Regions from separate parts of the Martelella sp. K41-7 genome, predicted to be linked through region 1. Evidence: predicted binding sites of a transcription regulator. Region 1 holds the regulator's gene; the other holds the start of a gene.
What was found. The regulator PhoB, encoded in region 1, activates phosphate uptake and scavenging genes when phosphate is short. The targets are predictions, from matches to a motif close to TGTCATNNANCTGTCAT.
Positions count from the first base shown of each region.

Region 2: AC0L7L_RS15645 (NAD-glutamate dehydrogenase) is a predicted target of PhoB. The motif match lies at 12,355-12,371, and genes of this name have one in related genera.

Region 1 is NZ_CM147867.1:4,272,520-4,288,643, forward strand. Features, by position in the region: gene AC0L7L_RS20210 (DeoR/GlpR family DNA-binding transcription regulator) at 1-378, opposite strand, end outside; gene AC0L7L_RS20215 (hypothetical protein) at 602-1,561, shown strand; gene AC0L7L_RS20220 (hypothetical protein) at 1,602-1,874, shown strand; gene phoR (phosphate regulon sensor histidine kinase PhoR) at 2,029-3,210, shown strand; gene AC0L7L_RS20230 (substrate-binding domain-containing protein) at 3,380-4,420, shown strand; gene pstC (phosphate ABC transporter permease subunit PstC) at 4,525-6,012, shown strand; gene pstA (phosphate ABC transporter permease PstA) at 6,009-7,310, shown strand; gene pstB (phosphate ABC transporter ATP-binding protein PstB) at 7,359-8,126, shown strand; gene phoU (phosphate signaling complex protein PhoU) at 8,167-8,880, shown strand; gene phoB (phosphate regulon transcriptional regulator PhoB) at 8,912-9,595, shown strand; gene AC0L7L_RS20260 (orotate phosphoribosyltransferase) at 9,874-10,569, shown strand; gene AC0L7L_RS20265 (carbohydrate kinase family protein) at 10,644-11,570, shown strand; gene AC0L7L_RS20270 (hypothetical protein) at 11,697-12,254, shown strand; partial or broken gene AC0L7L_RS20275 (carbohydrate kinase) at 12,296-12,391, shown strand; gene AC0L7L_RS20280 (helix-turn-helix domain-containing protein) at 12,393-12,608, opposite strand; gene AC0L7L_RS20285 (DUF2975 domain-containing protein) at 12,612-13,157, opposite strand; gene AC0L7L_RS20290 (hypothetical protein) at 13,141-13,446, shown strand; gene AC0L7L_RS20295 (hypothetical protein) at 13,536-14,108, shown strand; gene AC0L7L_RS20300 (GNAT family N-acetyltransferase) at 14,171-15,331, opposite strand; gene AC0L7L_RS20305 (DUF2794 domain-containing protein) at 15,595-15,990, shown strand; gene AC0L7L_RS20310 (GNAT family N-acetyltransferase) at 15,997-16,124, opposite strand, start outside.
Region 2 is NZ_CM147867.1:3,284,990-3,301,113, forward strand. Features, by position in the region: gene htpX (zinc metalloprotease HtpX) at 62-1,015, shown strand; gene AC0L7L_RS15625 (RsmB/NOP family class I SAM-dependent RNA methyltransferase) at 1,006-2,385, shown strand; gene AC0L7L_RS15630 (heparinase II/III family protein) at 2,658-4,250, shown strand; gene purH (bifunctional phosphoribosylaminoimidazolecarboxamide formyltransferase/IMP cyclohydrolase) at 4,377-5,993, shown strand; gene AC0L7L_RS15640 (MFS transporter) at 6,013-7,335, opposite strand; gene AC0L7L_RS15645 (NAD-glutamate dehydrogenase) at 7,473-12,254, opposite strand; gene pdxY (pyridoxal kinase) at 12,478-13,359, shown strand; gene AC0L7L_RS15655 (carbonic anhydrase) at 13,397-14,035, shown strand; gene AC0L7L_RS15660 (metallopeptidase family protein) at 14,111-14,548, opposite strand; tRNA gene AC0L7L_RS15665 (tRNA-Met) at 14,890-14,966, shown strand; partial or broken gene AC0L7L_RS15670 (DNA adenine methylase) at 15,249-15,682, opposite strand; gene AC0L7L_RS15675 (aspartate-semialdehyde dehydrogenase) at 15,859-16,124, opposite strand, start outside.

The DNA of each region.
Region 1 (16,124 bases):
GGCGACATTGATATTGTTGGTGACCACAAGAATGCCGCGATGGCCGAGCAACTGACGAGCCACCGCCTCCGTGGTGGTGCCGATATTCATGAAGATTGCGGCATTGTCTGGAATGTTCGCCGCACAGGCAGCCGCGATCGCTTCCTTTTTATCGGGATTGAGCGCCCGCCGGTCGGCATAGCCGATATTGCTGGTTCCTGAGGCCAGAACCGCGCCGCCATGGACGCGGGTAAGCTTGCCGGCTTCCGACAGTTTCAAAAGGTCGCGGCGGATCGTCTGCACCGTGACGCCGAGGCGCTGCGCGGCCTCTTCGGCCACAATCCGGCCTTCCTCACGGGCCATCTGCATCAGATCATCGAGACGGAAAGTTTGCGACATGGATCCCCCGGGGCTCATCCGCATGCAGTTGCCGCGGCCTAATTTTCCCAAGGGAGACATTTTTCGACTGCTTTTGCAACGCTTTGAAACGCTTCTGCGTTACTGCACGGTCGGCTACCTGTAGGGTCGAGAGTGGCGTTGCGCGCTGTTTTACCTTGATCGAAGGGGTGAAACACTGTCAATAGCGTTGAGAAGGCCTGATGAAACGTGACGGGATGAAATTGTGAGCGGACTGGAACAAGCCATCAGAAAGGCGCTGGAAAGCACCGACCGGGAGGATACCAATCAGCGGGCGCGGGTCTATCAGTCCGCAAGGCAGGCGCTTGAAAGCGGACTTGCCAAGCAGGGCATTACCGATAGCAAAGCGGTTGCACGCCAGCGGCGCCGGCTGGACGAGGTTATCACGGCGATTGAACGTGAAGAGGCTGATGCCGCCCGCAAGGCGCGTGAAGCGCGTCAGCCCCGCCCGGCTGTGTTCGACGATCCATTTGCCGTTGGACGCATGCCCGAAAAACCTGCAGCACCGGCCGAGCCCTCGATCCCTGCAGAACCGGCCTTCGATCCCGGCCGGCGGGCTGAATCCGGGATTTCCGCCCTCGATATGGATGGCGAACCGGAGGCGCACTTCGATTATCCTGAAAGTCCGGTCGTCAGAGCCGAGGGGCGGGCGGACACTGACTTTACCGAAGCAGATTTCGCCGTTTCCCCGGATGACCGGCGGGAAACAGGGCATCTTGATAGCGAAGAGCTTTCCGCCGTTGATGACATTTCGGTCGTATCGGAAGAACGCCGGCCTGTCGGCGGCACACTCAAAGCCTCCGACCGGCAACGTCCGAAGAAGAAGCAGAAAGCGCGGCGAGCGGTAAGGTCCGAGCGGGTTCCGCGCAAGCGCGGGCGTTTTGCGCGGCTTTTGATCGCCGTCATCGTGCTTGCGTTCCTCGTTTTTGGCGGCTGGTGGGTGGTCAGCTCAAATTTCACGTTCAACCCAAATTCGCTCGATACGGCGGTGCCCAACCCCGCACTTCGGATTGAAGCGGAGGATTTTGAAGGTGCATCCAGCTGGACGAGATGTGTTTCAGCCTGGTGCCTCCAACGGGCTTGTGCCGGGCGCATCGGCGCGCGTTGCCAATGTTACGGTCGATGGCGCGCCCGCAGTTCAGGTCGCGTCACAGGCCACCGGTGATGCCGGGGCGGTCGCGGTTGCATTGCCGACGGCGGTTCGGATGATGCTTGAGGAGGGCCCGGTTCTTTTCGAAGCCAGCGTCCTGGCACCTGATGGCGTCGGTCAGCCTGTGGGGATTTACTGTGCCGACGGCACCATCGAGGGATGTCAGCGTCACCGCTTCACGCCGAGCGTCCACAGAGACAGTCTCGTCGTGCGGCTCGACCCGACGCAGGGCGGGGTTCTGCCCACGCGGATGATGATTTCCAGTGACCTCAGTGGATCAGGTGCACCGCTCGACATTTTTGCCATACGCGTACGCGCCGCAGATTGAGACCGTTTGTTTTTTGCAGGTGTGAATACGCCTGTCACAAAAGACGTATAAGCAGCTCTTTTTGCAAGAATTCTAAGGACGTCAGGTGAACCGTCTGAAGCAGACAGTCAGGGAAATCGCAACGCGTGCGGCGCGTGCGCGCATTGTCCTGTTTATGGCGGCCGCGTTGGCTTTTGCGGCCATATTCTTCGGCTCACTTCATCCTGTCGCTGCCGGTCTCGGCTGGCTGATCCTTGCCGCTGCGTCGCTGGTGGCGCAAAGCCCGGAAGCCGGAACGCCCCAACAGCACGATGTGGACGAGCAACCGGCCGATCTGCTCCCCGATTTCGTCGAGCTGTCGCGCTTTCTCGAAGAGATTGATCTCGGCATCTATCTTCTCGCAGCCGATGGCACGGTGCTTTATCAGAACCGCTCCGCTGGCAGCACCTTCGGTACTTTCCCGCTCGGATCGCACATTTCAGCCCGCATGAGGGCGCCCGGCGTTCTCGATATCATCCGTGATACGCTGGCCAATGGTCGCGCCAACCAGATCGAATATTCCGAACGTCTGCCGTCTGAGCGCGTCTATCTCGTCCGGGCGGCCCCGGTGGCGACCGAACCGGGACGCAATCCGGTGTTTCTGCTGGTTCTCCGTGATATCTCCGAGGCTCGCCGGATCGACCGGATGCGCTCCGATTTCGTGGCCAATGCCAGCCATGAGCTGAGAACGCCGCTTGCCTCACTGCGTGGCTATATCGAAACCCTGCAAGGCCCCGCCAAACACGACACCAAGGCGCAGGAACGTTTCCTGCCGATCATGCTCGATCAGGCAAACCGTATGAGCCGGCTTGTCGACGACCTGATGTCGCTTTCGCGTCTGGAAGCCAAGGCTCATCTCTCGCCGGAACAGAAGGTCAGGCTCAACGCGCTTCTGGAGCATGTGCGCGACAGCCTGCTGCCGCTTGCCCAGGACCTCGAAGTCGCGATCAATCTGTTCCTGCCGGAAGAGCAGGTCACGGTGAACGGCGACAATGATGAGCTACTGGAAGTGTTCGAAAACCTGATCGAAAATGCATGCAAATACGGGGCCGACGGGGGGCGCGTCGATGTCTATCTGAAGGCGCTGGAAAACGGCGCTGCGGAAGTGTCCGTCGTCGATTATGGTCCCGGCATTCCCGCCGAACATGTTCCGCGTCTGACGGAGCGGTTTTACCGGGTTTCGGTGGCTGACAGCCGGTCGAAGAAAGGCACGGGGCTGGGACTTGCGATCGTCAAGCACATCCTCACCCGACACCGTGCGCGGCTAGTGGTCAAATCCGCGGTCGGCAATGGGACCACCTTTACGGTGCGATTCTGATTGATTTGCGGGTTCAAAAAAACGTCATAAAAACAAAGCTCTGGTCTGTCATAAAATTGAATCAAAAATGACATAAAACCGGGCCAGTCCGGTTCCGGCTGTTTGCAGCGGGAGCTGACCAAGCATCGGGTTAAACGGTGCAAACTCATAACCCCGCAAGGGATGCGCCATGAAGCATTTCGTTTTGCCTGCTGTTGCGCTGTTTCTCGCAATATCTGCCATCGGGTCGGCCCAGGCACGCGATCAGATACAGATTGCCGGTTCGTCGACCGTTCTGCCCTATGCCAAGATCGTTGCCGAGACCTTTGGCGAGATCTACCCGGACTACAAGACGCCGATCGTGGAGTCGGGTGGGTCGTCGGCAGGGCTGAAGGAATTCTGCAGGGGCGTCGGGCCGCGCACCATCGACATCGCCAATGCGTCGCGGCCGATCCGCCCTGGCGAGATCGAAAACTGCGCGATGAATGGCGTGACGGAGATCGCGGAAGTGGCTTTCGGGTATGATGGCATCGTGTTTGCCACGGCCTCCTCGATGCCGCAGATGGCGTTGACGCCGCTTGATCTTTACCGCGCGCTTGCGGCTGAACTGGTGATTGATGGTCAACTGGTGAAGAACCCCTACACCCTCTGGTCCGAGGTTAATCCGGCACTGCCCGATACGGAGATCAAGGCCTATATTCCCGGCGAAAAGCACGGCACGCGCGAGGTCTTTGAGGAAAAGGTGCTGGCGGTTGGCTGCGAGGAAGCCGATTCGCTGCCCGTGCTGACCGAAATGTTCGGCGAAAAGCAGGGTGAAAACACTTGCATTGCGGTGCGCCGGGACGGGCGGGCGCCAGGGATCGACGGTGATTATACCGAAACGCTGGCGCGGGTGGCAGCCGACCGGACCGCTCTCGGCGTTTTCGGCCTGTCGTTTTACGATAACAATGCCGACAAGCTGAAAGTGGCGACGATTTCCGGGGTTACCCCCACTGTCGAAACGGTTGCGTCCGGCGAATATCCGGTGTCCCGGCCACTGTTTTTCTACGTCAAGATGGCGCATGTCGGGGCGATCCCGGGTTTGCGCGAATATGTTGCGTTCTTCCTGTCGGAAAACATGGCCGGTCCCTATGGCCCACTTGCCGAATATGGTCTTGTGCCGGCATCGGAACAACAGCGCGCCGAAATCCTTGCTGCGTTCGAGGATGCGCTGATGTCGCCGGAAGATTAGGCAGGCGCCGCCGAAGAGAGAACTGAAAATCCGGCTGGTGCCCAGAAACCTGGGGGCGGCCGAAATCAAGGGTCCGGAAATCCCGGACGGTCTGGAACGACATAATGCATGTCTTTTTGATCATTCTGGCGCTGGTGGTCGCGCTTGGCGTTGCCGGATATTTTTCGGCCCGCGCCAAGGCCTATGCGCTCGCCGGTGAAACCCGGACGCGGCTGAATTCGCGCCCGGCGCATCACGCCAGCTTCGTGGCGATTGCCGCGATTGTGCCGGCGGTGCTGCTGATGGCGGTGTGGATGGTGGTCAGCCCGCTGGTCATCGGCGCGGAAGTCCGAAACGATTTCCCCGAAAGCGTGAAAGAGCAGCCGGCCTCCGCCCAGAGCCTCACCTATAATACCGTGATTTCCGTTGCCTATGGCCTGCGGCAATTGCCTGAGGAAGCGCGTGCAAGTGTCGACGAGGATGCTGGCGTTCTCCGCGCTGTCCTCGCCCGCAACGGCATTCCGCTTGCCGCCTCGCCCGAACCCTATGTGCTGTCCGCGGCCGAGCGGCTCAATACGCTTTCGGCGCGTTCGGGCGCGGCTATGGCGGCTGCGGTGCTGGCGCTCGCTCTGATGTCGTTCGCTCTCGCCTATCGCGCGGTCCGGCCTTCGTTTCAGGCGCGCAACCGCGTTGAACAGGCCGTTCTTGCCGCCCTTCTCCTTGCATCGACGATTGCGATCCTGACAACGGTCGGCATTGTACTGTCGATGCTGACGGAATCGCTGAGGTTCTTTTCTCAAGTGCCGCCGGCCGATTTCTTCTTCGGTACAGTCTGGGATCCGCGCTTCGCCGCTGCTGGAGAGAGCGGATCGCCCGGTCAGTTCGGGCTTATCCCGCTGCTTGCCGGTACGCTCTACATCTCGCTCGTTGCCATGGCGGTTGCCGTGCCGATCGGGCTTTATGCCGCGATTTACATGTCGGAATATGCAGGACCCAGATTGCGCTCGGTCGCCAAGCCGCTGCTGGAAGTGCTTGCGGGCATTCCGACCATCGTCTACGGCTTTTTCGCGTTGGTGACCGTCGGTCCGCTGCTGCGCGATATCTCCGCGGAACTGAACGGGCTTTTCACCGGCAGTTATCGCAATTTCATCGAGGCGCAGTCGGTGCTGACGGCGGGCGTGGTGATGGGCATCATGCTGATCCCCTTCGTCTCCTCGCTATCCGATGATATCATCAATGCGGTTCCCGATAGCCTGCGCAAGGGCTCACTCGGCCTTGGCGCCACGCAATCCGAAACCATCAAACGCGTGGTCCTGCCCGCGGCTCTTCCCGGTGTTGCAGGCGCACTGCTGCTGACAGCATCGCGCGCGATCGGCGAGACCATGATCGTGGTTCTGGCCGCTGGTGTTGCCGCGCAGTTGCAGCTCAATCCGCTGGAGCCGATGACGACCGTGACCGTCAAGATCGTCAATCAGTTGACAGGCGATCTGGAGTTCAACACCCCGCAGACGCTTGTTGCCTTCGCGCTCGGCCTGACGCTGTTCGTGATTACGCTCTGCCTCAATGTTTACGCGCTTTATATTGTGCGCAAGTACCGGGAGCAGTACGAATGATCGGGACATTCAGCAAGGAGCAGGCTGAAAAACGCCGCAAGAGTCTAAAACGCCGCCATGCTGCCGAACGCCGTTTCCGCATTTCCGGCCTGCTCGCGATTTGCGTTGGCATCTTCTTTCTGGGCGCACTTTTGTTTTCCGTGGTCGGCAAGGGCTATACTGCCTTTCAGCAGACGACCATCACCCTGCCGATTACCTTCGAGGCTTCGGTGATCGATCCGGACGGCGGACGCGACGAAGATCCCAGCCTTCTGCTGACAGCGGATTATCCGCAACTGGTACAGGGCGCGCTCGCCGGCACGCTGGGCATCAGTCCTGCAAACGGGCCGGAAATGCGCGAGGCGATGCGGATGGTTTCTCGCAGCAGTCGGGTGGAGCTGCGCGATGTGGTGGCGAAGGATCCGTCGGTCATCGGCAAGACCGTTGATGTGCGCCTTCTGGCATCTGCCGATATCGATTCCGCCAACAAGGGCCAGATCGACCTTTCCGTGCCCGAGACCAGCAGGCGCGTCTCTGACCAGCAGCTTCACTGGATGGACGAACTGAAAGCTGATGGATTGCTTAGGAAGTCTTTCAACACCGGCTTCTTCACTCATGGCGCATCCAGCCGGCCTGAGTCGGCTGGCATCGGCGTGGCCTTTGTCGGCACGCTCTACATGCTGGGTGTGGTGCTGCTGCTGGCACTGCCGATCGGCGTGGCCTCGGCGATCTATCTTGAAGAATTCGCGCCGAAGAACAGGTTCACGGATCTCATCGAGGTCAATATCAACAATCTGGCCGCTGTTCCCTCGATTGTTTTCGGTCTACTGGGCCTTGCGGTGTTCATCGGCTTCATGGGGCTTCCGCGCTCTGCGTCACTGGTCGGCGGGCTGGTGCTGACGCTGATGACGCTGCCGACAATCATCATTGCCACCCGGGCTGCGCTGAAGGCCGTGCCGCCCTCGATCCGTTCGGCGGCGCTAGGCGTCGGCGCCTCGAAAATGCAGGCCGTGTTCCATCATGTCCTGCCGCTGGCCATGCCCGGTATTCTGACGGGCACAATTATCGGCCTGGCCCAGGCCCTCGGCGAAACCGCACCGCTGCTTCTGATCGGCATGGTCGCCTTCGTGGCGGATTATCCGGCAAGCCCGTTTGACCCCGCGACGGCACTGCCGGTACAGATCTACATGTGGGCGGGCGAGGCCGAGCGTGCCTTTGTCGAGCGCACCTCCGCCGCCATCATCGTGCTTCTGGCCTTCCTGATCCTGATGAACGTCACGGCGGTGATCCTGCGCCGTCGTTTCGAACGACGCTGGTAGGCGCGTGGCAATGGCGAACCCGACCGCGAAAACACCTGGAAGCAAACAATGAGCAACAACACATACAAAATGACCGGCCAGGCGGTGTCCGTCTATTACGGGCAGAAGCGCGCGCTTTTTGATGTCAGCCTGAATATACGCGAGCATACTGTCACGGCGTTGATCGGCCCGTCCGGGTGCGGCAAGTCGACCTTTCTGCGGACCCTCAACCGCATGAACGACACGATCGACAATTGTCGCGTGACCGGTACGATCACGCTTGACGGCGAGGATATCTACACCTCCGGCATCGATGTGGTGGAGTTGCGTGCACGCGTCGGCATGGTTTTCCAGAACCCCAATCCGTTCCCGAAGTCGATCTATGAGAATGTCGCCTACGGGCCGCGTATCCACGGCCTTGCCCGTCATCGCACCGAGTTCGATCAGATCGTCGAGACCAGCCTGATCAAGGCGGGGCTGTTCAACGAGGTCAAGGATCGGCTGGACGAGCCGGGCACCAGCCTTTCCGGCGGCCAGCAGCAGCGGCTGTGCATTGCCCGCGCCATTGCCGTCAGCCCGGAAGTCATCCTGATGGACGAACCCTGTTCCGCGCTCGATCCGATCGCGACAGCCCGCGTCGAGGAACTGATTTCCGATCTTGCGGAGAACTACACCATTGTGATGGTGACCCATTCCATGCAGCAGGCCGCGCGCGTGTCCGAGCGCACCGCGATGTTCCATCTCGGTCATATGGTCGAGGAAAACAGTACCGATACGATTTTCACCAATCCCGCGGATCAGCGTACCCAGGATTACATCATGGGACGTTTCGGCTGAGGGGCGGTTGCCGCACGCTCACGCCAAGGAAGGATTAAACATGGCCCCCTCGCATATTCTGACGGCTTTCGATGACGAACTGAAATACCTCCAGCGCCGGATTTCCGAAATGGGCGGTCTGGCGGAGGAAATGGTGAGCCAGTCGGTCTCAGCCCTCGTCAATACCGATACCGAGCTTGCCGAAAAGGTGATCAAGGACGACCTCGCACTGGACGAGGCCGAGCGTGAGATCGGTGAAAAGGCAATTGTGACCATCGCCCGTCGTCAGCCGGTGGCTGCGGACCTGCGCGAAATCATGGGTGCGATCCGCATCGCTGCCGATCTGGAACGCGTTGGCGATATGGCGAAGAACACCGCGAAGCGGGTGATCTCTGTGCAGGGCACCGGCGTTCCGCGCAAGCTAGCGCACGGCATCGAGCATTTGTCGGAACTGGCGTTGCTGCAGCTCAAGGAAGTGCTGGACGCCTACACAACGCGCCAGGCCGACAAGGCCAACTCGATCCGCGAGCGCGATGACGAGATCGATGCGATCTATACCTCGCTGTTTCGCGAGCTTTTGACCTACATGATGGAAGATCCGCGCAACATCACCACCTGCACGCATCTTCTGTTCTGCGCCAAGAATATCGAGCGTATCGGCGACCATGCCACCAACATCGCTGAAATGATCTACTACATTGCCACCGGCGCCCAGCCCCAGGGAGAACGTCCCAAGGACGACAACTCTGCTGCCGTCGGTTCCGATGATGTCTGAAGCCATTTGAGATCAGGGAGATAGACGTCCAATGGTGCCGAAAATTGCAGTTGTCGAAGACGAGGAAGCACTCAGCGTCCTGCTACGTTACAATCTCGAAGCGGAAGGCTATGAGGTCGAAACCATCATGCGCGGCGACGAGGCCGAGATCCGGCTTCAGGAGCGGGTTCCCGATCTGCTGCTGCTCGACTGGATGCTGCCGGGGGTCTCCGGCATCGAGCTTTGCCGTCGCCTCAGAATGCGGCCGGAGACAGAACGCCTGCCGATCATCATGCTGACGGCGCGTGGCGAGGAAAGCGAACGGATACGCGGTCTGGCGATCGGTGCCGACGACTATGTCGTCAAGCCGTTTTCCACGCCGGAGCTGATGGCGCGGGTCAAGGCGATCCTCCGCCGCGCAAGGCCGGAAGTGCTCTCCAGCGTGCTGAAATGCGGCGATATCGAGCTTGACCGCGAGACCCACCGTGTCCACCGCAAGGCGCGCGAAGTGCGGCTCGGCCCGACGGAGTTCCGGCTTCTGGAGTTTCTGATGACGTCGCCCGGCCGGGTGTTTTCCCGCGCCCAGCTTCTCGATGGTGTCTGGGGTCACGATATTTATGTGGATGAGCGCACCGTCGACGTCCATGTCGGCCGGCTGAGAAAGGCACTCAATTTCTCGCAGATGCCGGATGTGATCCGCACCGTGCGCGGAGCGGGATATTCGATGGAGGTCTAAACGCTGCTAGCGGCGTCAAAAAAGATTTTCTAAACGATTTAATATCCGTCATTGCAGCCATTCCACGTTGGTCTATGCTGTATTGGCATGCTGCCCGGATGTGTTGAATCGACCGGTCGACGATTGATTTTTCCGCCGTGATTGTCCAATTGGACAACCGGATTGGTTGGCCGCTCGGCAGGCGGCAGCGCCGACAAGACCCGCTTTTCCCGTGATGCATCCTTCCGCATCCCGGAACGCTGGTCTCTTGAGGCCACAGGATAAAGAGGATTGTTGCGATGAGCAGAGCCAGTTTCGTGGAGCCCGCAGTGATGGGGGAGCTGATGGCCCGCATGCTGTGGGAAATCGGAGCGGTGCATTTTGCGCCGGATGAGCCCTACAAGCTTGCCTCCGGTCTGGTCAGCCCGGTTTATATCGATTGCCGGCAGCTGATTTCCTATCCGCGCATTCGTTCCACGCTGATGGATTTCGCCGCCGCCAAGGTGCTGCGCGATGCTGGCTTCGAGAAGTTCGATTGCGTGGCTGGTGGTGAGACTGCGGGTATTCCCTTTGCCGCATTCCTTGCCGACCGGCTTGAACTGCCGATGATCTACGTTCGCAAGAAGCCGAAGGGCTATGGCAAGAATGCGCAGATCGAGGGGCATATGCCGAAGGGTGCGCGCGTTCTGGTGATCGAGGACCTGACCACCGCCGGTGGGTCGATGTTCAACTTCATCAATGCCATCCGTTCAGCCGGCGGTGTGGTGGAACATGGCATGGCGTTGTTTTATTATGGGATTTTCGGCGAGGCGGAGAAACGTTTCCGCGAGGGCGGCGTTAACCTCCATTACATCGCGACCTGGAAGGAAGTGCTGAACGTCGCGCGTAAGGATGGTCTTGCAGACGAGGCAACGCTTGAAGCTGTCGGCACTTTCCTTGATCATCCGATGGATTGGTCGCGCGCGCGCGGCGGGCTTCAGGAACTGATCGTCTGAAAGGCGCTGAGGGCCCCTTGCTATAGGCGTCCGCTCCCGGTGAGCGGACGCGCAACCGGAATTGGGAGAGAATGATGATTTTATGCTGTGGTGAAGCCCTGATCGACATGTTGCCGCGCGAGACCGACAAGGGCGAACCGGCCTTTGCCCCCTATGCCGGTGGCGCGGTCTGCAATACCGCGGTCGCGCTGGCCCGGCTCGGCCGCCCGACAGGGTTCTTCTCCGGCATCTCCACCGATCTGATGGGTGACATCATCCGCGAAAAGCTCGATGCCTCGAAGGTCGATCATTCCCTCGTCGCACTATCCGACCGGCCGACCACACTTGCCTTCGTCAAGCTGATCAATGGCTCGGCCAGCTACGCCTTCTATGACGAGAATACAGCCGGCCGGATGATCACCGAGGATGATCTGCCGGCCATTGGCGATGGCTGTTCGGCAATGCATTTCGGCGCGATCAGCCTTATTCCCGAACCCTGCGGCTCCACCTATGAGGCGCTGTTGATGCGCGAGGCGGACGCCCGTGTTATCTCGCTTGACCCCAATATCCGCCCGACCTTCATCACCGATCCTGCCAGTCACAGGGCGCGGATCGAACGCATGGCGGCCAAATCGGATATCGTGAAATTCTCCGATGAGGATCTCGACTGGTTCGGTCTTGAAGGTTCGCTCGATGACAAGGCGCGTCACTGGATCACAGCCGGTGCAAGCCTCGTGGTGATTACCTGCGGCGCGGACGGGGCAATCGGCTACACTGCCGAGCACAAGGTCGAGGTGCCGAGTGAAAAGGTCGCGGTGGTCGACACTGTCGGCGCCGGCGATACCTTCGACGCCGGTATTCTTGCATCCTTTGATATCGCGGGCCTGCTGACAAAGGAGAAGGTGCGCTCGCTTTCCCCCGGGGCGATTGCAGATGCACTGGCGCTCGGCGCAAAGGCTGCCGCCGTCACGGTTTCCCGCGCCGGCGCCAATCCGCCCTATGCCCATGAGGTTGGGCTTTGAACTGATCGACAGGTTTGTGGATGCTTTGCCCGCTCAGGCTGAACGAGGCGGGCTGTGCATTTTATGATTGTGATTTTTCTGGCTGCAAACTAGATTCCGGTGGTGTGTCATCCTTGGGGGCTTGAGATGAAAAAACTCCTTACCGTTGGTGCGGTTCTCTGTGTTGCGCTTTTCATGGCGTCTTGCTCGACGGTTTCTGATCGCCTGACCGAGACAGCCGAAGTTCTGGCATCGCTTGACGCAAAGCCTCAGGACTTCAGGGTTTTTGTCGATGCTCCGGCCAGTCTCGAGTTCGAGAGTGGTGATGTCGTCATTAAGTATTTCATGAAGTCCAAAGGACGGAAACTGCGTACGATCGATGCGTCGCTGGACAGAACCGGAATAGGCAAGAGGGCAGGAGGCCGGCAGCGGGTCACCTTTGCCCTGGAACCTGCTGATGTTCGCCGGTTCGAGGCCCAGCAAACGCTAATGCGTCAGCGTGTCGCGGCTGGGCGCAACAGTGCCGCCTTTTATGGTGTTGCTCTGGATCCCGGCTGCACGTTCATCGAGAGCTTGGATCCTTCACGCAAGCAGAACATCGATGTGCTGCTTCAGATAGGCCCTGACGTCGCACCGATCCCGGCATTGAAACTGAAGTTCACAGGGCGTGGCGTCCCGCATGGGACAAGACTGGTTTGCCGATAACATTGTGAACGTCCGTGTGCCTTGCTCTTTCCCCCGGGGCGATTGCAGATGCACTGGCGCTCGGCGCAAAGGCTGCCGCCGTCACGGTTTCCCGCGCCGGCGCCAATCCGCACTATGCCCATGAGATCGGGCTTTGAGCTATCCGGGGGCGTCCGCCTGATATTCCAGAATGTCGCCGGGCTGGCAGTCAAGCGCCTGACATATTTTTTCGAGCGTTTCGAACCGGACGCCCTTTACCTTGCCTGACCTGAGCAGCGATATGTTCTGTTCGGTGATGCCGACATGCTCGGCGAGCGCTTTCGCACGCATCTTGCGCCGGGCGAGCATGACATCGAGATTGACAATGATCGCCATGGGTTAAACGATGCGCTCATAGTCGTCGTTGATCGCGGTGGCGAGTACCATCACATGGCCCAGTACGAACAGCAGCCCGGCGAGCAGGAACAACATCATCTGATCGCTGCCGACGCCGATGCTCAGGGTGCGGCTGCCCGGCGGGTTGGCAAGCGTTGCCAGAAGTGTGGCCGCAGTTGGCAGGACAAGGCCAGCGACCGCGCCGGCAAGTGCCAGTAGCCCGGCTCTGCGCAACAGCGCGGCAACCTCATAGGAAAATGGCTTCTCGCGCTGCAGCCGGTCGAAAAGCTGCCAGACTGTCTGCAGCCCGGCAAACATCAGCCCCGCCACAACAGCTGCCAATATGGAGAGTGCCAATCTAGTGGCCGGCGTGACGGTCACGGGGACGGAGAGGGCATCGGCAAGCCAGGCAGAGACCGTATCCGGCCGGGTTATGACGGACCAGCCAGCATAGATCACGCCGATGGCAAGGCTGGCTTGCAGGATCCGGGTGAGAAGCTTCATGCGCCCGCATAGTCTGGACAGTGCAAGTGTGTTCGGTGATTTCATCGAAAAGACCTCTTGTTCTACAATGGTTTCTTATCATAAAACGATAAGAAATGATTGTCAATCAAGTGATCTGTTGAGTTCTTCCTTCCTCACTGGAGTTGCCTTGCCATCGGTCTGGTTCTGCTCTCGGCCTTTGGCCAACGGCGGCAACGCCGGCTTGCGGTTGGGTGCTGTTCCACCGCCCGAGGCCGATTCACACGCGATCATTCCTTTGATGACCAATACGGAATTCGGCGCATTGCTGGCGCAACGTGGCCTGCGGTGGCTGCCGGACTGCCCCTTGTCGTAGCGGTTATGCCGTGTCTTTACCCGCCCTTAAGCTATGCGCAATAGTATGAATGATCATTAACCATATCCGTGGCTCACCCGATCATGCCCATGCCTATTTTCAAGAGATTTCTGGCTGTTTCCGGTCTCGCTCTGCTGTCGGCCTGCTCCCTTTCGTTTCTGCCGGGGGCAAAGCCGCCGATCCCGTCACCGATTGCCGCCAACCCGGCTTCGCTGAGGATCGCGGTGCTGGCGCCTGAAGAGTTCACGCTGCCGAAGAACGAGATCGTACTGACCGTCTATCAGAAGTCCGGTTCCGGTGAGATCAGCCGCGACTATACGCTTGTGAGTGCGGATGCGGAGGCAGAGGCCGCCGGTGTTGCCAAATTCCGCAAGCCTGGCCAGAAGCTGACCGTCCTGCGGCTGTCGCCCGCCGATGCCCTTGCGCTCAGGGATCAGCAGGAGCAAATGGCTGCTGCCCGTCAGGCCGGCGGCACCAAGCCCGGCTTTGCGGTTGATCTCGATGACACGTGCTGGAACGGGGCTATGGTTGCGCCTGCCGTTCCGCTCGATGTTCTGATCGAGGCCGGCGGCGAAGATGGCTACCATCCGCTTCTTGAGGATATCGATATTTTCGCACTGATGAACCGGCCGGCGGAATCGCGGTTGAAGAGCTGCGCCTAGAACACATGGCTCGCCCGTGGCCGGGTCCATTCGACAAAAAGATTTGATGTGACGCCGGGGTCTTACGCTCCGGCGATTTCATATGTTGCAGCAACCCTGTCGAGGGTGTGCTCAATGCCAGGGCGCAGTGCGATCAGCAGGCTGGCATAGCCCTCGTCGACCGGCCAGAACCGTTCCGCAAGGAACGACCCTGCGGCAGGTGCAACGCGGGTGGTTGCGATATTGGTGTCGCGCAGGTTCCAGTGCGTCAGCCGCATCATCAATTGCTCATCGACCGCCTGATCGGCCATGTCAGGCCTGACCAGAACCTGCCAGACCCAGGCATCGCCCCGATGAACAGGCTGAAGAGCCGCCGCGATCATTTGCCCGTCGAGATACAGCGCATGAATCCTGATCTGGTCGCGTTTGCAGAGCTGCCTTGCCGCCGGGAAGAATGCGGAGAACCGGTCGGCGTATCCGGGCGCGTCGGACAGCAGCGAGAGGTCTTCCAGTGCCGCCGAGATCTCGGATGGATTGCGGGCGACCTGATAGCTGATCCGGCCCTTTTTCTGAAGATCTTCCCATTTACCGAGATGGGTCTGCCATGCCTTCCGCTCTTCTCGGGAGAGCGCACCGGTCGGGTCGATCCTGCCTGAGAGTGTGCGGGCGCGCCATGCGCCGGCCACCCGGAATGCAAGGCCTCGGGCTGCGGCAACCGCGCGGGCGGAACGCATGAAGGTCCCGTCGGCCAGAAGGCCGGGAAAGGCAACAATACCCGGCAGGTTTGTGAGCGAGCCCGCCAGTGCTTCGAACAGTTGATCGAGGGTTGCCATGGGACGGTGACGGGAGATCAGCGGTGCGCTATAGCCGCCAACTTCTGCAGTCGCGGCCAGATGCGACCCCTTGCCCATGACCGAAAAACTCATCAGTGCTGAAAGTTGCTCGGCCCCGTCAGACGTGGTCGTATCGGCGATCAGCGCAAGGCGTGCATGGGCATTGTCCTTGCCGGTGGTCTTCATCAGGAAGGGCGCTGTCTGGAAGGGATTGGCTTCAACGGCCTGATCGGCCAGCCGGTCGACCGCCGGCTCCAGGTCTTCGGGTGCTTCCGAGAAAATGGAGAATTCGCCGCCGCTTCTCAGCTCCAGACGCAGGTCCGGAACGGCCTTGCCGGGGCGTACCACCGACAGTTTTGATTTCAACCGGGCCGGCGGGGTCGGTCCGAGATCCTTGCGGATGACGCTCATCGATCCGCCGCCTTTCGCTCGCCTGTGCGGCACGACACGGCCAGACGCATTTCAAACGCGTCGAACGCGAGCGGTTTTTGGATGCCTGAACACATGGATACGCACTACTGGAGCTAATCGAAAACCTTGACGAATAGATAAGCTGATTGGGTTAACAAATGATTGGCTCTGGCTCTCGAACACCAGTAAACGCGGCCCTTGCAATTCTGGCTGAAGCGGGCAGACTGTCGTTTAGCTGTCATCTAGATGCGAGGCGGAAGAGCATGGCGCAAAAGCCGGAAGCGCAACGCAAGGACGAGGCAGACGGCAGCAATGTCGTTGAACTCTCGCGGTTCAGGTCCGGCCAGAAGGCCGATCCCTTGCCCGTAACCTTCCATCGGCGTGAACTCGATGCGATTCTCTGGATATATGGACGGATGGTCGGCGAGGGTGAATGGCGCGACTATGCGCTCGACCACCTGAAGGACAAGGCGGTTTTTTCCGTCTTCAAGCGTTCCGGCGAACTTCCCGTTTTCAGGATTGAAAAGAACCCGAAACTCGCCTCGAAACAGGGCGCCTTCAGTGTCACCAATACTGCGGGCATGGTGCTCAAGCGCGGCCATGACCTGCGTCAGGTCCTCAAGGTCTTCGACCGTCAGTTGAAGCTTATCGACAAATAAGCCGGATCAGAGCGAAAGCGGCGTTGGGTCGGAACTTTTGCCCTCGCCAAGAGGGCGCTGCATGAACACCGTGTCGAGCCAACGACCGTGTTTGAAGCCGGTGCCGACCAGCCTGCCTGCGTCGGCAAAGCCAC
Region 2 (16,124 bases), 990 kb from region 1:
CCATCATATAGTCGGACTTTGCGTCCGGTATAAGGTCCATTTCGCTTCTGGAGACGTCAAGATGAATCTTGTTCGCACTGCCATGCTGATTGCCTTCATGACGGCGCTGTTCATGGCCATCGGCTTTATGATCGGCGGCCGGGCCGGGATGATGATCGCGCTTATGATCGCCGCAGGCATGAACGTGTTTTCCTACTGGAACTCCGACAAGATGGTGCTGCGCATGTATGGCGCGCAGGAAGTCGATGCCAGCACGTCGCCCGAATACTATAACCTCGTGCGCGAGCTTGCGCAGCGCGCCGGGTTGCCGATGCCCAAGGTCTATCTTTACGACAACCCCCAGCCAAATGCGTTTGCAACCGGCCGCAGCCCACAAAACGCGGCCGTTGCCGCCTCAACAGGCATATTGAAGATGCTGTCGCGCGAGGAACTGGCCGGCGTGATGGCCCATGAGCTTGCCCATGTGCAGCACCGCGACACGCTGACCATGACGATCACCGCGACGCTTGCGGGTGCGATCTCCATGCTCGGCAATTTCGCCTTTTTCTTCGGCGGCAACCGCAACAATTCGTTCGGTTTTATCGGCGTCCTCGTCGCCATGATCGTGGCGCCGATGGCTGCCGCAATGGTGCAGATGGCCGTCAGCCGCACCCGGGAATATTCCGCCGACAAGCGCGGCGGTGAGGTTTGCGGCAATCCGCTATGGCTGGCCTCAGCGCTCAAGAAGATCGCGCATGGCAACAAGGTCATCCATAACGAACGCGCCGAACGCAACCCGGCAACCGCGCACATGTTCATCATCAATCCGCTGTCGGGCGAAAAGATGGACAGCCTGTTTGCCACCCATCCGAATACGGAAAACCGTATCGCAGCCCTGAATCAACAGGCCGCTCAAATGGGCACGACCTCGACGGCAGCACCAAGGCCTGCTAAGGCGACCCGCAGATCGCGTTCGGTGCCCAATACCGGCCGCAGCAATGGCGGAGATCCGCCTGTCAAAGGTCCCTGGTCTTGAATGATGACATCAAACGAACGGGCGCGAAAAAGGCCCGTTCGCAAAATATCGTTTCCACGTCCGAGCAAAAGCCGGGCTATGCGCCCCGTGCAGCGGCCTCGAAAATTCTCGCGGCCGTTGTCGACCGCAAGACGCCGCTCGACGGCATGTTCGACATTGAGCACGGCAATGGCACCTACCGCAGCCTTTCCGTCGCAGACCAGTCGCTTTGCCGCGCACTGGTGCTGACATCGCTGCGCCACAAGCCGATGCTCGATGCCGCCATCACCCGCCTGCTTGAGCGGCCTCTGCCCTCCGGCGCGCGTGCGCTCGCTCATGTGCTGACAATTGCGGCGGCCCAGATCCTCTATCTCGACATTCCCGATCATTCCGCCGTCGATATCGCGGTGGAACAGGCCAATGCCGATCCGCGCAACAAACGGTTTGCCGGCCTCGTCAATGCCGTCCTCCGCCGGCTTTCCCGCCGGAAGGAAAAGACGCTTGCCGAACTGGCAACCGCCTCGCCGATCCCCGACTGGTTCCGCGAGCGGCTTGAAGAGATCTATGGCGCGGAAAAGGCCTTCGCCATCGGCCGCGCTCAGCTCACCCCGCCGAGCATCGATATCTCCGTCAAATCCGATCCGGAAGGCTGGGCCGAGCGGCTCGGCGGCACCGTGCTTTCAACCGGCACGATCCGCCTCGACAAGCCCTCCGGGGCGGTTACGGCAATGGCGGGTTTCGATGACGGCGAATGGTGGGTGCAGGATGCCGCTGCGGCGATCCCCGCCCGCCTTTTTGGCGACCTGACCGGAAAACGCGTGATCGATCTTTGCGCCGCTCCCGGCGGCAAGACCGCGCAGCTTGTTCTGCAGGGTGCGGACGTGACCGCACTGGAACGCTCGAAAACCAGGCTGAAACGCCTCAACCAGAACCTAGAACGGCTGAAGCTTTCGGCAGACACCACTTGCGCCGACATGATGGAATACCAGCCCGAGACACTTTTCGACGCCGCGCTGGTGGATGCACCCTGCTCGTCCACCGGCACCGTTCGCCGCCACCCGGACGTGCTGTGGACCAAGGATTTCGCCGATATCGAAAAGCTGGCCGGGGTTCAGTACGCCATGCTTGAGCGCGCGCTGACCATGGTGCGGCCCGGTGGTATCGTGATCTTCTCCAACTGTTCACTCGACCCGCTGGAGGGCGAAGCCAATGTCGCCCGGCTGCTTGCGGAACGCCACGATGTGGAACTGGCGGCATTTGCCCCGGAGACCATCGGCCCGCTCGGCCATCTCCTGGATCACTCCGGCGCGATCCGCACAACGCCCGCCGATATGCTTGACGGTGCCACCGGCCTCGACGGTTTCTATGCGGTTGCACTCAGAAAACGCTGACACCAATTTCACGCCAAGTTCTTGAATTAGGTTCCGTAATCGTGCATTCCCGCACTTAAGAAAGAACTAATGTCTTTACGCTTTAAGGAAGCCTTCAACTTCTTCGGCTAGGCCGACACGTTGGCAGGAACTCCTTCCGCGCGTGATAAAAACAAAAAAGACAGGGTGCACCTTTGGACTTTCCGGTTTCGGAAATCTGGCGTTACGCGTCCCTATACAGTCGGGAAATGCTTCGGCGCGCACATTGCATGCTGCTTTCGGCACGGCCGCCGATGCCGCAGTTTTTGTCCGGCCGTCGCGCCAGCCGTCTTCTTGTCGCCCCGACCGATCTCAGGATCGCAGATCCTCTGGAAGGCGAAGACCTGCTGGCGGGCCGTTTCGCGCTTGCCGGCGCGGTGCTCGAGACTGGCGGACGTCCAGCCTTTTCCTTCGACATGCCGAGCCTCGCCTTCGAGCGGCAGCTGGCGGCGTTTTCCTGGCTCAGGCATCTCAGAGTCCGGCACAGCGAGGATGCCCATATCTTTGCCCGCGCAACCGTGCTGAGCTTCCTGCGCCGCCACCGCGCCGTAAGAGGAACGGTTTGGCAGACCGATATCACGGTCTGGCGACTCAGCGCCTGGCTTTCTCACTCCACCGTCGTTCTCAAGGGCGCTGACACCGCCTTCTACCGCCGGTTTGTTGATCAAATTGCGCGTCACGAACGGGTCCTCAGACGGCGTTACGGCACCCTTCCACGTGACGAGATCCGCCTCCAGACCGCGATCGTGCTGGCAATGGCGACCATCAGTCTCGACCTTTCCGACCACCGTAAGCGCGAGGCCGCACGCCGGCTCGATGAAGAGCTTGAACGGCAGATCCTGCCTGACGGAGGCCATATCAGCCGCAGCGCCGACACGCTGGTAAGCCTTCTTCTGCGCATGTTGCCGCTGCGCCAGACCTATATCAATCTCGACCAGACACTGCCGAAACGCTTGGTGCCGAGCATCGACCGTGCCTATGCGGCGCTGAATTTCTTCCGTCACAACGATGGCGACCTTGCACTGTTCAATGGCGCAGGAATGGTGCCCGGTACCGCGCTATCCGCGCTGTTGCGCTACGATGAAACCGGTGGCTCGGTTTTCAGGGCGCTTCCGCACTCGGGCTTCGACCGGCTGCAGGCCGGCAAAACGACACTGATCGCCGATACCGGCCGGCCGCTTTCGGCCCACCTTTCCAAAACCGCCCATGCCGGGGCCGCCGCTTTCGAAATGTCTGCGGGAAAGAACCGGTTCATCGTCAATGTCGGTCTGCCGCTTCAGGCCAATGAGACGACCATCCGGCTGGCGCGCACGACCGCCGCGCACTCGGCCGTTACTATCGACGACCATTCAGCCATGCGATTTTCGCGCTCGGATTTTCTCGGCCCTGTCGCCTGCGGCGGCATGATCCGCATCGAAAGCGAACGCAATACCGACGAGAATGGCCACGACCGCCTTTTCATGCGCCATGACGGCTATCTCAGCCGCTTCGGGCTGATGCTTCAGCGAACGCTCACGCTTTCGCCGGACGGAGCCGAGATCACCGGCACAGACGGCTTCCGCCGCAAAATGGATGGCATGCCGACCCACAACGACCGCACGGTTGCCATTGCCCGTTTTCATCTGCATCCGGCGATCTGGACCATGCAGGAGGATGACGACACAATCTTCCTGACCGCGCCTGATAATGAAAGCTGGCTGTTCTGCGCACCCGGTTTTGCACCGGTGATTGAGGACGATCTGTTTTTTGCCGCAAGCGCGGGCCAAACCGCCTCACGCCAGATCGTAATTTCATGGACGATCGGCGAACACCCCGACATTCAATGGCGGATGAACCGTCTGAGCTGATGGTTTCACATTTGCCGAAGGCATGCTAGAGCGTGCCATCCGCAATCAACCTTGCAGAAAAATGTGTTTGCCGTTGCGCTTGCAGCCTTCATCCGCTGGAAACGCGCTTGACTGAAGGACCTCGTCATGGCCGTCGCCTCGAAGAAAATCCCCGCCCCCGATCTCGTCGAGATCAGAACCGCTCTTCTCTCCGTCTCTGACAAGAGCGGCATTGTCGAATTCGCCAGCGCCCTTGCCGCGCGCGGCGTGCGTCTGCTTTCGACCGGCGGCACCCACAAGGCGCTTGCCGAAGCCGGGCTTCTGGTCACCGACGTCTCGACCGTGACCGGTTTTCCGGAAATCATGGACGGGCGCGTAAAGACGCTGCATCCGAAGGTCCATGGCGGCCTGCTCGCCATCCGCGATGACGAAGAACATCAGGCGGCCATGCGGGAACACGGCATTGAAGGCATCGACCTTGCCGTCATCAACCTTTACCCCTTCGAAGCGGTGCGCGCAGCCGGCGGCGATTATCCGACCACCGTCGAAAACATCGATATCGGTGGACCGGCGATGATCCGCGCTGCGGCCAAGAACCATGCCTATGTCGCAGTCGCCACCGATCCGGAAGACTACGGCGCGATCACCGAGGCACTGGAGGCCGGCAACGGCACCCTGCCCTATGCGCTGCGCCAGCAACTTGCCGCCCGCGCCTATGCCCGCACGGCCGCTTATGATGCAGCGATCTCCGGTTGGTTTGCCGAAGCGCTCGCCATCGAAACGCCGCGCCACCGAACCCTTGGCGGCACGCTGCGCCAGGAGATGCGCTACGGCGAGAACCCGCACCAGTCCGCCGCCTTCTATGTCACCGGCGACAAGCGGCCGGGCGTTGCCAATGCGACCCAGCATCAGGGCAAGCAGCTCTCCTACAACAACATCAACGACACCGATGCCGCTTTCGAACTGGTCGCGGAGTTTTCGCCGGAAATCGCCCCGGCCTGCGCCATCATCAAACATGCCAACCCCTGTGGCGTGGCGCGTGCCGACACGCTGCTGGAGGCCTATCGCCGGGCGCTTGCCTGCGACAACCAATCGGCGTTCGGCGGCATTGTCGCACTGAACCAGACACTGAACGCCGCGACAGCCAGCGAGATCGTCAAGCTCTTCACCGAAGTGATCATCGCCCCCGATGCCGATGACGAGGCAAAGGCGATCATCGCCGCCAAAAAGAACCTGCGCCTGCTGACCACCGGCGCTCTGCCCGATCCGCGCGCCAGCGGTTTCAACCTCAAGACCGTTGCCGGCGGCTTCCTGGTGCAGGGCTGCGACAACGCCATGATCGACGAGATCGAGCTGACTGTGGTGACCGAGCGTGCGCCGAGCGAGCGCGAACTGGAAGACCTGAAGATGGCCTTCGCGATTGCCAAACATGTCAAGTCGAACGCCATCGTCTACGTCAAGGACGGCCAGACGGCGGGTATTGGTGCCGGCCAGATGAGCCGGATCGACAGCGCCCGTATCGCTGCCCTGAAGGCCGAGGACGCAGCCAAGGCCGCAGGATGGCCGGAGCCGATGACACGCGGTTCTGCTGTGGCCTCCGAAGCCTTCTTCCCGTTTGCCGACGGCCTGCTTTCAGCCGTTGCCGCAGGCGCCACGGCAGTAATCCAGCCGGGCGGCTCTATCCGGGACCAGGAAGTCATCGACGCAGCCAACGCCAATGGCGTCGCCATGGTGTTCACCGGCACCCGCACCTTCCGCCATTAGGCGATAAGGGCGGCAGCGATCACTGCCGCCTTTCCTCGCTTGCCATTGCAGGCACGAACAGCACGAGGCCTGCGACCAGAAAAACCAGCAGGCTCGCCATGCCTAGATTGGGCGATCCGGTCCAGCCGGTCAGAGCCGCGAAGGAACCGGTTGCCAGAAAACTGGTCATCCGGCCGGTGAGCGAAAAAAGACCGAAGAACCGCCCCGCCTCTTCGGGCGAAACACGGGTGGCCAGAAATGCGCGCGAGCCCGCCTGCACCGGCCCGAAGGCAAGACCGATCAGAACGCCATAGGCCAGAAACGCCTTTTCCGCCCCGGCGGCAAACAGCCCCTCCGCCGAGGACGGGCCGAAGCTCAACAGCCCGAAAATAGTCGCGTTTTTCGTGGTCGAAACCACACCAAGCGTTGCCAGCACCAGCACCAGAAGCGCGATCAGAACCACAGTGCTCGCATTGGCACGACGCCCGAAGCGCGAAGCCAGGAAACAGCCGAAGATCGCAGCCACGTTCAAAATAATGCCAAAAATGCCGATTTCCATGGTCGCCCAGCCGAACATGCCGGCGGCAAATGCCCCGCCAAGGATAAGGATCCCGTTGACCCCATCCATGAACAGCATGCGGGCAAACAAAAACCGGATCAGAACCGGACGGCCTTTCAGTGCCGCAAGCGTCATCTTCAGATCAGAAAGACCCGCCGCAATTGCCCTGCCGGTGGGTTTCAGCGGCGGTCGATCGGGGGTGAACGCAAAGAAGGGCAGCAGGAAAAGGATGTACCAGCACGCAGCCAGCGGCCCGGTCAGCCTTGCGGCTTCCCCCGTTTTCGGGTCAAGCCCGAACAAAGGCGCCTTTCCGAGGATCGTCAGCCCGGTCTCGGGATTGGCGGTCAGGAACACGACCACCACAATCAGAAACACCATGCCGCCAAGATAGCCCAGCCCCCAGGCATCGTTGGAAACCCGATTGATCCGATCGGGTTTGACGAGATGCGGCAGCATGGCATCATTGAAAACGACAGACAGCTCCGCCGCAATCGTTGCCGTGATGATCAAAACCGCAGGCCAGAAATAGCCGCTGCCGGGGGCCGCAAACCACAGCAGCGCCAGGCTTGCCGCCTGGAGGATTGCCATTCCCCCGATGAAACGCTTGTTGCGCCCGGCCGTATCTGACAGCGCGCCGGCAAACGGCGCACCGAGGGCCACCAGCACCCCCGCAATGGTTGCCGCATGGGCCCAGGCGGTCTGGCCTGCAACCGGATCGCTCCCCAATTCGGACACGAAATAAGGGCCGAAAATAAAGGTAATGATGACCGTGAAGAACGGTTGGGCTGCCCAATCGAACAGCATCCAGCCAAAGATGCCGGACCTGGGCGCACGCAAAGCGCGCGCCGTGGCTTTTTCCTCAAGAAGCGACAATTGCATCCATCCTTAATAGCAGGGACGCAGATTGCTGCTTCCTTCGGTTTTGTCAAACCCTGACGATATCAGTTCAGATCACGCGCCAGATCGTTCAGGAGCCCGGCCGCGACCGTGGTCTTGGCAATCGACGGGTCGCCGGAACGTGCAAGCCGTTCCAACTGCTCGGCAATTTGCAATATACGGGCCGAATGCACCTCCCGCCACGCTTCGACAGCGTTTTCGGCGTCACCATAGCCGACAAGCGCATTGGCGGCGAGATCGCGACGGCTTGCCGAAATCTGATCCATCGAACGCGTCAGCGCCAGCGAATCATAAAAATCGGTTGGATCCATCCGCGCCGCAACACTGAGCAACGGCGAAACATGGAACAGCTTCGTCACCTTGAAATAGGCACTGGCCGCCCGCTCAAGGCTCTGCCCGCTTCGGCTTGCAATCTGCAGCGCTTCCGGCACGAACATCATGGCAAGATGGCGGGCAAGGCCTGCGGCAAGCTCATCCGGCACGCCGGCCTCCCGCCATCCCGTTTCCTGCTCGGACAGCCACTCGGCCCGGGCATCGGGCAGCATGTCGGCGATGCTGGCATGGAAGGTGCCGAAGGCGCTTTTGAGCCGCCCGACAGCATCCGCGATATCACCTTCGGCCAGACCGTTGCGGATCAAAAGATGGGTCAGGATGCTGAAGAGATAGCGCAATTGCGCATAAATGGCGTTCTGCGTGCGGCCGTCGATCTGGCCGTCCAGCGCATGGACGGATTGCCAGAGTTTTTCCATTCCGAAACCGTCGCGGGCGATGACCCCGGCCTTGACCACTTCGGCAGGGGTGGCAGCCGTCATATCGCAAGCGTTGATGACAAACTCCGGTCCGCCGCGATTGATCACGTCGTTGGCCAGCCGCGTAGCGATGATCTCACGTCTGAGGCGATGCCCACCGATATCCTCGGCATAGGTTTCACGCATGCGTTCGGGGAAATAGCCGTAGAGCAGCGGCTCCATGTAAGGATCGTCCGGCAGCCCGCTCTCCAGCAACTGGTCGAACAGCACGATCTTGCCGTAGGAGAGCAGCACGCCGGTTTCCGCGCGGGTCAGCCCCTTGTCGGACTGTCGGCGCGCGCGCAGTACCTCTTCATCGGGCAGCGTTTCAACGGTGCGGTCAAGATGGCCGTCCTTTTCCAGAACCTCCATCATCCGCGACAGCGCCAGCATGCTTGCAAGCCCCGCTTCATTGCTGAGAGAGATCGCCAATGATTGCAGATAATTGTTCTCCAGAACGATGCCGGCCACTGCCTCGGTCATTTCTGCAAGGAGGACGTCCCTGTCCTCGCGTGAAAGCCGCCCGGCGCGCATGGCAGATGCGAGCGCGATCTTGATGTTGACCTCGACGTCGGAGCAATTGACACCGGCGGAATTATCAATCGCATCGGAGTTGCAGCGTCCGCCCTTGAGGCCGAAGGCAATGCGGCCCTTCTGGGTGACCCCGAGATTGGCGCCTTCGCCGATCACCTGCACCCTCAGCTCCTCGGCATTGATCCGGATCGCATCATTGGCCCGGTCACCGACCTCCCCGTTGGTTTCGGTGCGCGCCTTGATATAGGTGCCGATACCACCAAACCAGAGCAGATCGGCCTTTGCCTTCAGGATCGCGGAGATGATGTCGAATGGTGCGTATTCGCCTTCCGCCAGACCAATCGCCTGGGCCGCTTCCGGCGTCAGCTTCACAGACTTTTCGCGTCGCGAAATGATCATCCCGCCCGCAGAAAGCAGGCTTTGGTCGTAGTCCTGCCAACTCGAGCGCGGCAGGCCGAACAGCCGCTTGCGCTCGGCAAAACCCATTGCCGGGTCGGGATCGGGGTCGATGAAGATATCGCGGTGGTCAAAAGCCGCCACCAGCCTGATCTGTTCGGAGAGCAGCATGCCGTTGCCGAACACGTCACCGGACATATCGCCAACGCCAACCACGGTAAACGGTGTGGTCTGGATATCGATGTTCATTTCCCGGAAGTGCCGCTTGACCGCTTCCCAGGCACCGCGTGCGGTAATGCCCATCTTCTTGTGGTCATAGCCGGCCGAACCGCCTGAGGCGAAGGCATCATCCAGCCAGAAATCCGCCTCCTGCGCCAGCGCATTGGCGGTATCGGAGAAGGTCGCCGTGCCCTTGTCGGCGGCAACCACGAAATAGGGATCGTCATCATCCAGACGCACCGTATCCGACGGCGGAATGACGACTCCATCCTCGATATTATCGGTAATCGACAGCAATGTGCGGATATAGCTCTTATAGGCCGCACGGCCGGCGTTGAATATCTCCTCGCGGCTGCCGCCGGAAGGCAGTTTCTTCGGGTAGAACCCGCCCTTGGCCCCGACGGGCACGATCACCGCATTCTTAACCTGCTGGGCCTTGACCAGACCGAGCACTTCGGTGCGGTAGTCTTGGCCGCGATCCGACCAGCGCAGGCCACCGCGCGCCACCTTGCCGAAACGCAGATGGACACCTTCGACTTCGGGGCCATACAGGAAGATTTCGCGGAACGGCCGCGGTTCGGGCAGGATAGAAAGCGAGCGCGAGGCAAACTTGAAGGCGAGGTTCGGCTGTGGCGCGCCGTTGTCGTCAGTCTGGAAATAATTGGTGCGCAGCGTCGCATCCACAAGCTTGACGAACAACCGCAGGATGCGATCATCATCGAGATTCGGCACGCCTTCCAGCCCCTCGGTAATGGTGGCGCGGGCGCTTTTCAGTCCTTCGGCACGCTCTTCGTCGGTCAGTGCGGGATCGAAAGCCGTACGGAACATCAGGAACAGCGCACCTGCGATCACCGGATAAAGGCAGAGAGACTGGGCGATATAGTCTGCGGTGAAGCTGAGACCGGCCTGGCGCAGATAATGCGCATAGGCGCGCAGCACATTGACCTGCCCCACCTCGAGACCGGCCAGCAGCACCAGCCGGTTGAAGCTGTCATTGTCGACAGTGCCGCTGAAGGCAGCGGTGAAGGCATCTTCGAGGCGCGCACTGTCGGCATCGAGATCGAAAACCACCGTGCCATCAACAACAAGCTCCATGTCGTGCAGGATGACTTCAACAGGTTCAGCATCGCCGTTCTTCAGCGCCAGATCGAACGTCCGTTCGGATATGACGGTAAAGCCGAGATTTTCCAGAAGCGGCACCCGTCGTGAAAGCGCCAGCTGGCCGCCGGCATGAAATATCTTCAGCCGCAACTCGTCATCACCTTCACCGGCGCGATAAAACGCAATCCGGATGCCGGTTTCCGCAGCCGACGAAACCAGCCGCAGATCGGCAGAGGCCTCCTCCGGCGAAAAAGCCTCCTGGTAGGCTTCACTGGCCTCAAATGCAGGCGCGCCGGGACCGGCGAGCGAACGGAAATGCTCGGACCAGTTGGCAGCCAGCTTGCGGACCGCGTCTTCCAGTTCGGCCTGCGGCACTTCGGGCGTCTTTTCATCGCTATGGCGGCCGATGATGAACTGGACCCGTGCCGACCGGCCTTCGGGAAACGACGGATAATAGGCCGAGACATGCCCCTGATAGGCTTCGGCAAGATAGTCTCCGACCTTTTCCCGCAGACGCGCATCATAGAGATTACGCGGAATATAGACCAGCACGGAGACGAACCGGTCGAAGCCGTCAATCCGACTCAGCACACGGATGCGCGGCCGCTCGGCGACATCCATGATCTGTTCGGCAAATTCGGTGAGCTGGTGAACGGGAACCTGAAACAATTCGTCACGCGGATAGGATTCCAGCGTGTTCTGGAGCATGCGTCCGGCATGGCTCTTGGGCTCGAAGCCGAAATGGCGCGAAACCTCGGCCAGTTTTGCGCGCAGCAAGGGGATCCGTCTGGCCGACTGAGTATAGGCCGTGAACGTGAACAGGCCGACAATGCGCAACTCGCCGACGGCTCTGCCATCCTCGCCAAAACGTTTGACGCCGATATAATCCATATAGGAACGGCGGTGGACGATCGAAGTGGTGTTGGCCTTGGTGACCAGCAGAAGCTCCGGTCCTTCCAGAAAGCCAAGGATTTCCGGCGTGGACACCACCGGGTTCGCCCCGCGCCGCAAAACCCGCATATCGGGATCGGAGAGAATGCCGATGCTGGAACCCTCCATGTGCTCGACGCGGCCAGCGCCGTCCTCATTGGTGTAGGCCAGTTCCCGCATCCCCAGAAAGGTGAAGTTGCCGTCACGCAGCCATTCCAGAAAATGCACGGCCTCCAGTGCGTCCGCCTTGATGGAATCCGGTGCGCGCGTACTGATCTCGCCCATGGCGGTCTCGAGCTTTTCGAGCATGGCCGGCCAGTCGTTGACGGCAAGCCGCACATGACCAAGCACATATTCCAGCCGTGATTTCAGCCGTGCACGGGTGTCAGACGAAAGGGCAGCCACATGCACCTGAACATGGCTGATGCGGTCTTCCGGCGTGTGCTCGGTTTCAGGCGAGAAGGCGGTGACAGGTTTTCCCGGCGTTGCGATCAGGATGGGATGAACGGCAAGCAGGATATCGGTTGTAAACTCGCCGATCTCGGCCATCACTGAATCGTAGATGAACGGCATGTTACGATCGGTGATCGCGATCACATCGGCCGCAATGCCCGACGGTGCGATGCCGGAAACAGCACCCACATTGACGCGGGCCTCACCGCCCTCGAAAGCACCGACTTCCTGCGCGGCGTGAACAGCAGCCTTTGCGAGCATGGCCGCATCGTACCGCGCGAGGTCCTCGGGGCTCGCCCGTTCGAACATGGAAAATGGATTGATGAAAGGCTCACCCGCTGCAGTGGCAGCCTTCTCGGCGGCGGCCATCAGGCTTTTGCGCATCTGATCGGCTTTATTTTCCATGTTTCCTCCAGGGTGTTTTTTCTTTCCGGATAAGACCGCACCCGGCTGGATATCCAACCGTCTTTGCGTTCTGCGCCTTCCGTCCTATAACGTCGCCGTCATGACACTGACTTGACAGCGCCCTCCAACAAGCGATTTAGAGCGCAATTGAGGCAAATGGCAAAATATTTCCGCTTTTCCTATCGCTTCGGTTGCAAGACCCAACAACATACCGGGACCTGAAATGACAACCGAAACAAAAGCCGGCGCGGTCATCGCCATCTCCAGTCACGTCATGCGTGGCGCGATCGGCAACCGGGCGATCGTGTTTGCGCTTGAAACGCTTGGCCTTGCGACCTGGTCCGTACCAACCATCATTATGCCCTATCATCCCGGCCACGGACCGTCCACCCGGCTGAAATTGGATAGTGACGGTTTTGCCAGAGCGCTCGATGAACTCGCAACAAGCCGCTGGCGCGGTGAAGTCCGCGCCGTGATCAGCGGTTATATCGCCGGCCCTGCCCAGGCCCGTGCCATTGGCGCACTGGTGCGATCGCTCAGGAATGACAACCCGGACCTGATCTATCTCTGCGATCCGGTAAGCGGTGACGAGAATGGGCTCTATGTTTCGACCGAAACCGCCTGCGCGATCCGCGACGAGCTTCTGCCGCTCGCCGATATCGCCACGCCGAACCGCTTCGAACTGTCCTGGCTTACGAACACGGAGATTGCCGACAACAGTGCCGCCATCGCCGCCGCACTTGCGCTCGGCCCGCGCGAGGTCGTGGTCACATCCGCTGAAGCGATGATGCGGGACGGGGTTGCTGCACTTTATGTCGATGAGCGGCAAGCCATACTTGCCGAGCATGGACGGCTTGAAAACCCGCCGAACGGGCTGGGTGACCTGTTTTCGGCGCTGTTTCTGGCCGCCCGTCTTGCCGCCGTGCCGCCCGCCGAGGCGCTGGAGAAATCAACCGCGGCGGTTTACGAAGTTCTGGCGCGCGCCGTACGCGAGGGCGCCGACGAACTGCGGCTGGAACGCAATACAGCGCGCTTCGGTGCGCCCCTTGCAAAACTTGTCACCCGTCAATTGATGCACCCGGCCCGACAGCGTAAAAGAAAATGACGCGCGGCGATGCGCAAAAGTATGAGGAACAAAGCTGATGGATGCGTTTCCAAAATATCTTCTCGATGGCTACAAGAGCTTCATGTCCGGACGTTATGTTGAAGAAAGCGCGCGCTACCGGACACTGGCCGAAGAGGGGCAGAAGCCGCAAACCCTGGTGATTGCCTGCTGCGATTCCCGCGCGGCACCCGAAATGATCTTCAATGCCCGGCCCGGTGAACTTTTCGTGGTCCGCAATGTCGCCAATATGGTTCCGCCCTATGAACCCGACGGGCAGTATCACGGCACATCTGCAGCTCTCGAATTTGCCGTTGAAGGTCTGAAAGTGAAGAACATCGTAGTGCTGGGACACGGCCGATGCGGCGGCATCCACGCCGCACTCTCGCCTGAGGTCGAGCCGCTTTCGCCCGGCGACTTCATCGGCAAGTGGACAACGCTTCTCAAACCCGCAGCCACGCAGATCAACGCGAACTCCAACATGACCGTCGGTGAACGGCAAACCTCGCTGGAGCGCATCTCGATCCGCAACTCGATCGCCAATCTGCGCTCATTCCCCAATGTCGCGACCGCAGAAAAGCAGGGCAAGCTGAAGCTCTGCGGTGCCTGGTTCGACATCTCGTCGGGTGAGTTGTGGGTGATGGACAACAAATCGGGCGATTTCAGCCGCCCGAACTGACGCTTTTGCCAAAACCCGGCTTTGCCGAAGCGGCACATACGCAAAGCGATTGACCGTGTCGAACGGCGACCGGTCTCAGCGGCGCACGTCTTCGTCGGCGCTTTCCTCGATCCGCTGCATATCGTCATCGGAAAGGCCGAAATGGTGGCCGATCTCATGGATCAGCACATGGGTGACAATATCGCCAAGCGTCTCTTCGTTTTCGGCCCAGTAATCGAGGATCGGCCGGCGATAAAGCGTGATCCGGTTGACCATCTCGCCGGTTTCCATGGTGAAACGCTCTGAAACGCCACGGCCTTCGAAAAGACCCAGCAGGTCAAACGGCGTTTCCAGCGCCATATCCTCGAAAACATCGTCGCTCGGAAAATCCGCGATTTCGACCACGAGGTCTCCGGTCAGCGCGCGAAAAGGCTCTGGCAATTTGGCGTAGGCCTCGATTGCCAGGGATTCGATCGCCTCCAGGCTCGGTGCATGACGCCCCTGCCAGTCTTCGCTTTTGTTCATACGCGCCATTTCAGCTCCTTGATCCGGCCCATATAGGCCTTTTTGACGCGCATTTCGAGAAAAGAATACCCGCCCCTGCCGCATGCCTGCCGCAAGCGACGGATCCGGGCCTTGCAGGCTTCTGCCGACGCGCTCACGTCGGTGGACTTCAAGCGAAACGCGCTGTCCGCTCCACCCTGTTTTCTCAAGGCTCCCGGCCCCTTTTCCCGCGCCCGCAAATTTGCGCCGAACCTGCTTGACACACATTGGCGAAGGCCCTAATAACGCCCCGTCCCGGGCGATGAAGCATTTCCCGGAGACAACGTCCTTCAAGCTGCTCGAAGCGGCGGTTTTCATATGAAGGTACGGTTGGCGGGGTAGCTCAGGTGGTTAGAGCAGCGGAATCATAATCCGCGTGTCGGGGGTTCAAGTCCCTCTCCCGCTACCAAAAATTTCAATAACTTAGAGACAAGTCAGTCCATTTCCGTGTCGCATCATGTTGCGACTGAGTTCCCTTGATGTTCAGGCATTTTCATCCATGCTGTGGCGGACCGCTGCCTTCTGGACAGAAATGAAACGGCTTCTGGACGGAAATCTTTGCGCGGGCTAAGTTCTCACAGCTTGCATTGTGGTGAGGATAGATGAGCGCGAATGAATAACGATCCTGCATCTGCCAAGTCCAAAAAACGTCGGACACACCGTGATCCGACAGTTATGCGCTCCTTTCACGATAGGGCGGGTCGAGATAGAACAGCATGCCCGGCCGGTCATAGCGGCAGATGAAGTCCTGCCAGGGCAGGCACTCGATGGCGACGCCGGAAAGCCGCTCGTGGATGTCCTCCAGTGTCGAGGCAAGTTTGACCAGGTTGAACCTCGCGCCGGTGGTCTTGCTGAAGCCGAAGTTTCGGCCGGCAACCTTGCCGCCGAAGGCAAGGCGCTGGAGGTAGAGAAAGCGGGCGGCGCGTTCGAGATCGGTCAGCGTGGCGGGATCGGTCTTCATCGCCTTTCGAATTCGCGCCTGCCGGCGATCTGGAAGCGGAGCGTATCCATGAACTTCGGAAAGTGCCGCTGCAGGATGCGGAAGAAGTTGGCGACATCGCCGCTGATATCGTTGATCACCTCCGTCTTCGGCTGGCGATCGCGGCGCAGGAACACGCCGCCCATGCCGACGAAGGGCTCGGCATAGCCGTCATGCGGGGTCGAGTTGATCTTGCGGATCACGGTTTTCGACAGGATGCGCTTACGGAAGCAGCAAGACCGCCAGGCTTGCAGGCCACACAATGACGAACGGCGCCGGTTTCCCGACGCCGTACGGCAATTTCACGAAGTCAATGACCCGGTCAGGCCGTTGCGCGCGCCTTGAGAAGATTGCGTTCAACCAGAAGCTCGGCGATCTGGACGGTATTGAGCGCCGCACCCTTGCGCAGGTTGTCGGACACGATCCAGAGCGCCAGACCGTTTTCAACGGTGGCATCCTCGCGGATACGGGAAATATAGGTGGCGTCTTCACCGGCACATTCGACCGGGGTGATGTAGCCACCATCCTCATGCTTGTCGATAACCTGGCAGCCCGGCGCCTCACGCAGGATATCGCGGGCTTGCTCGG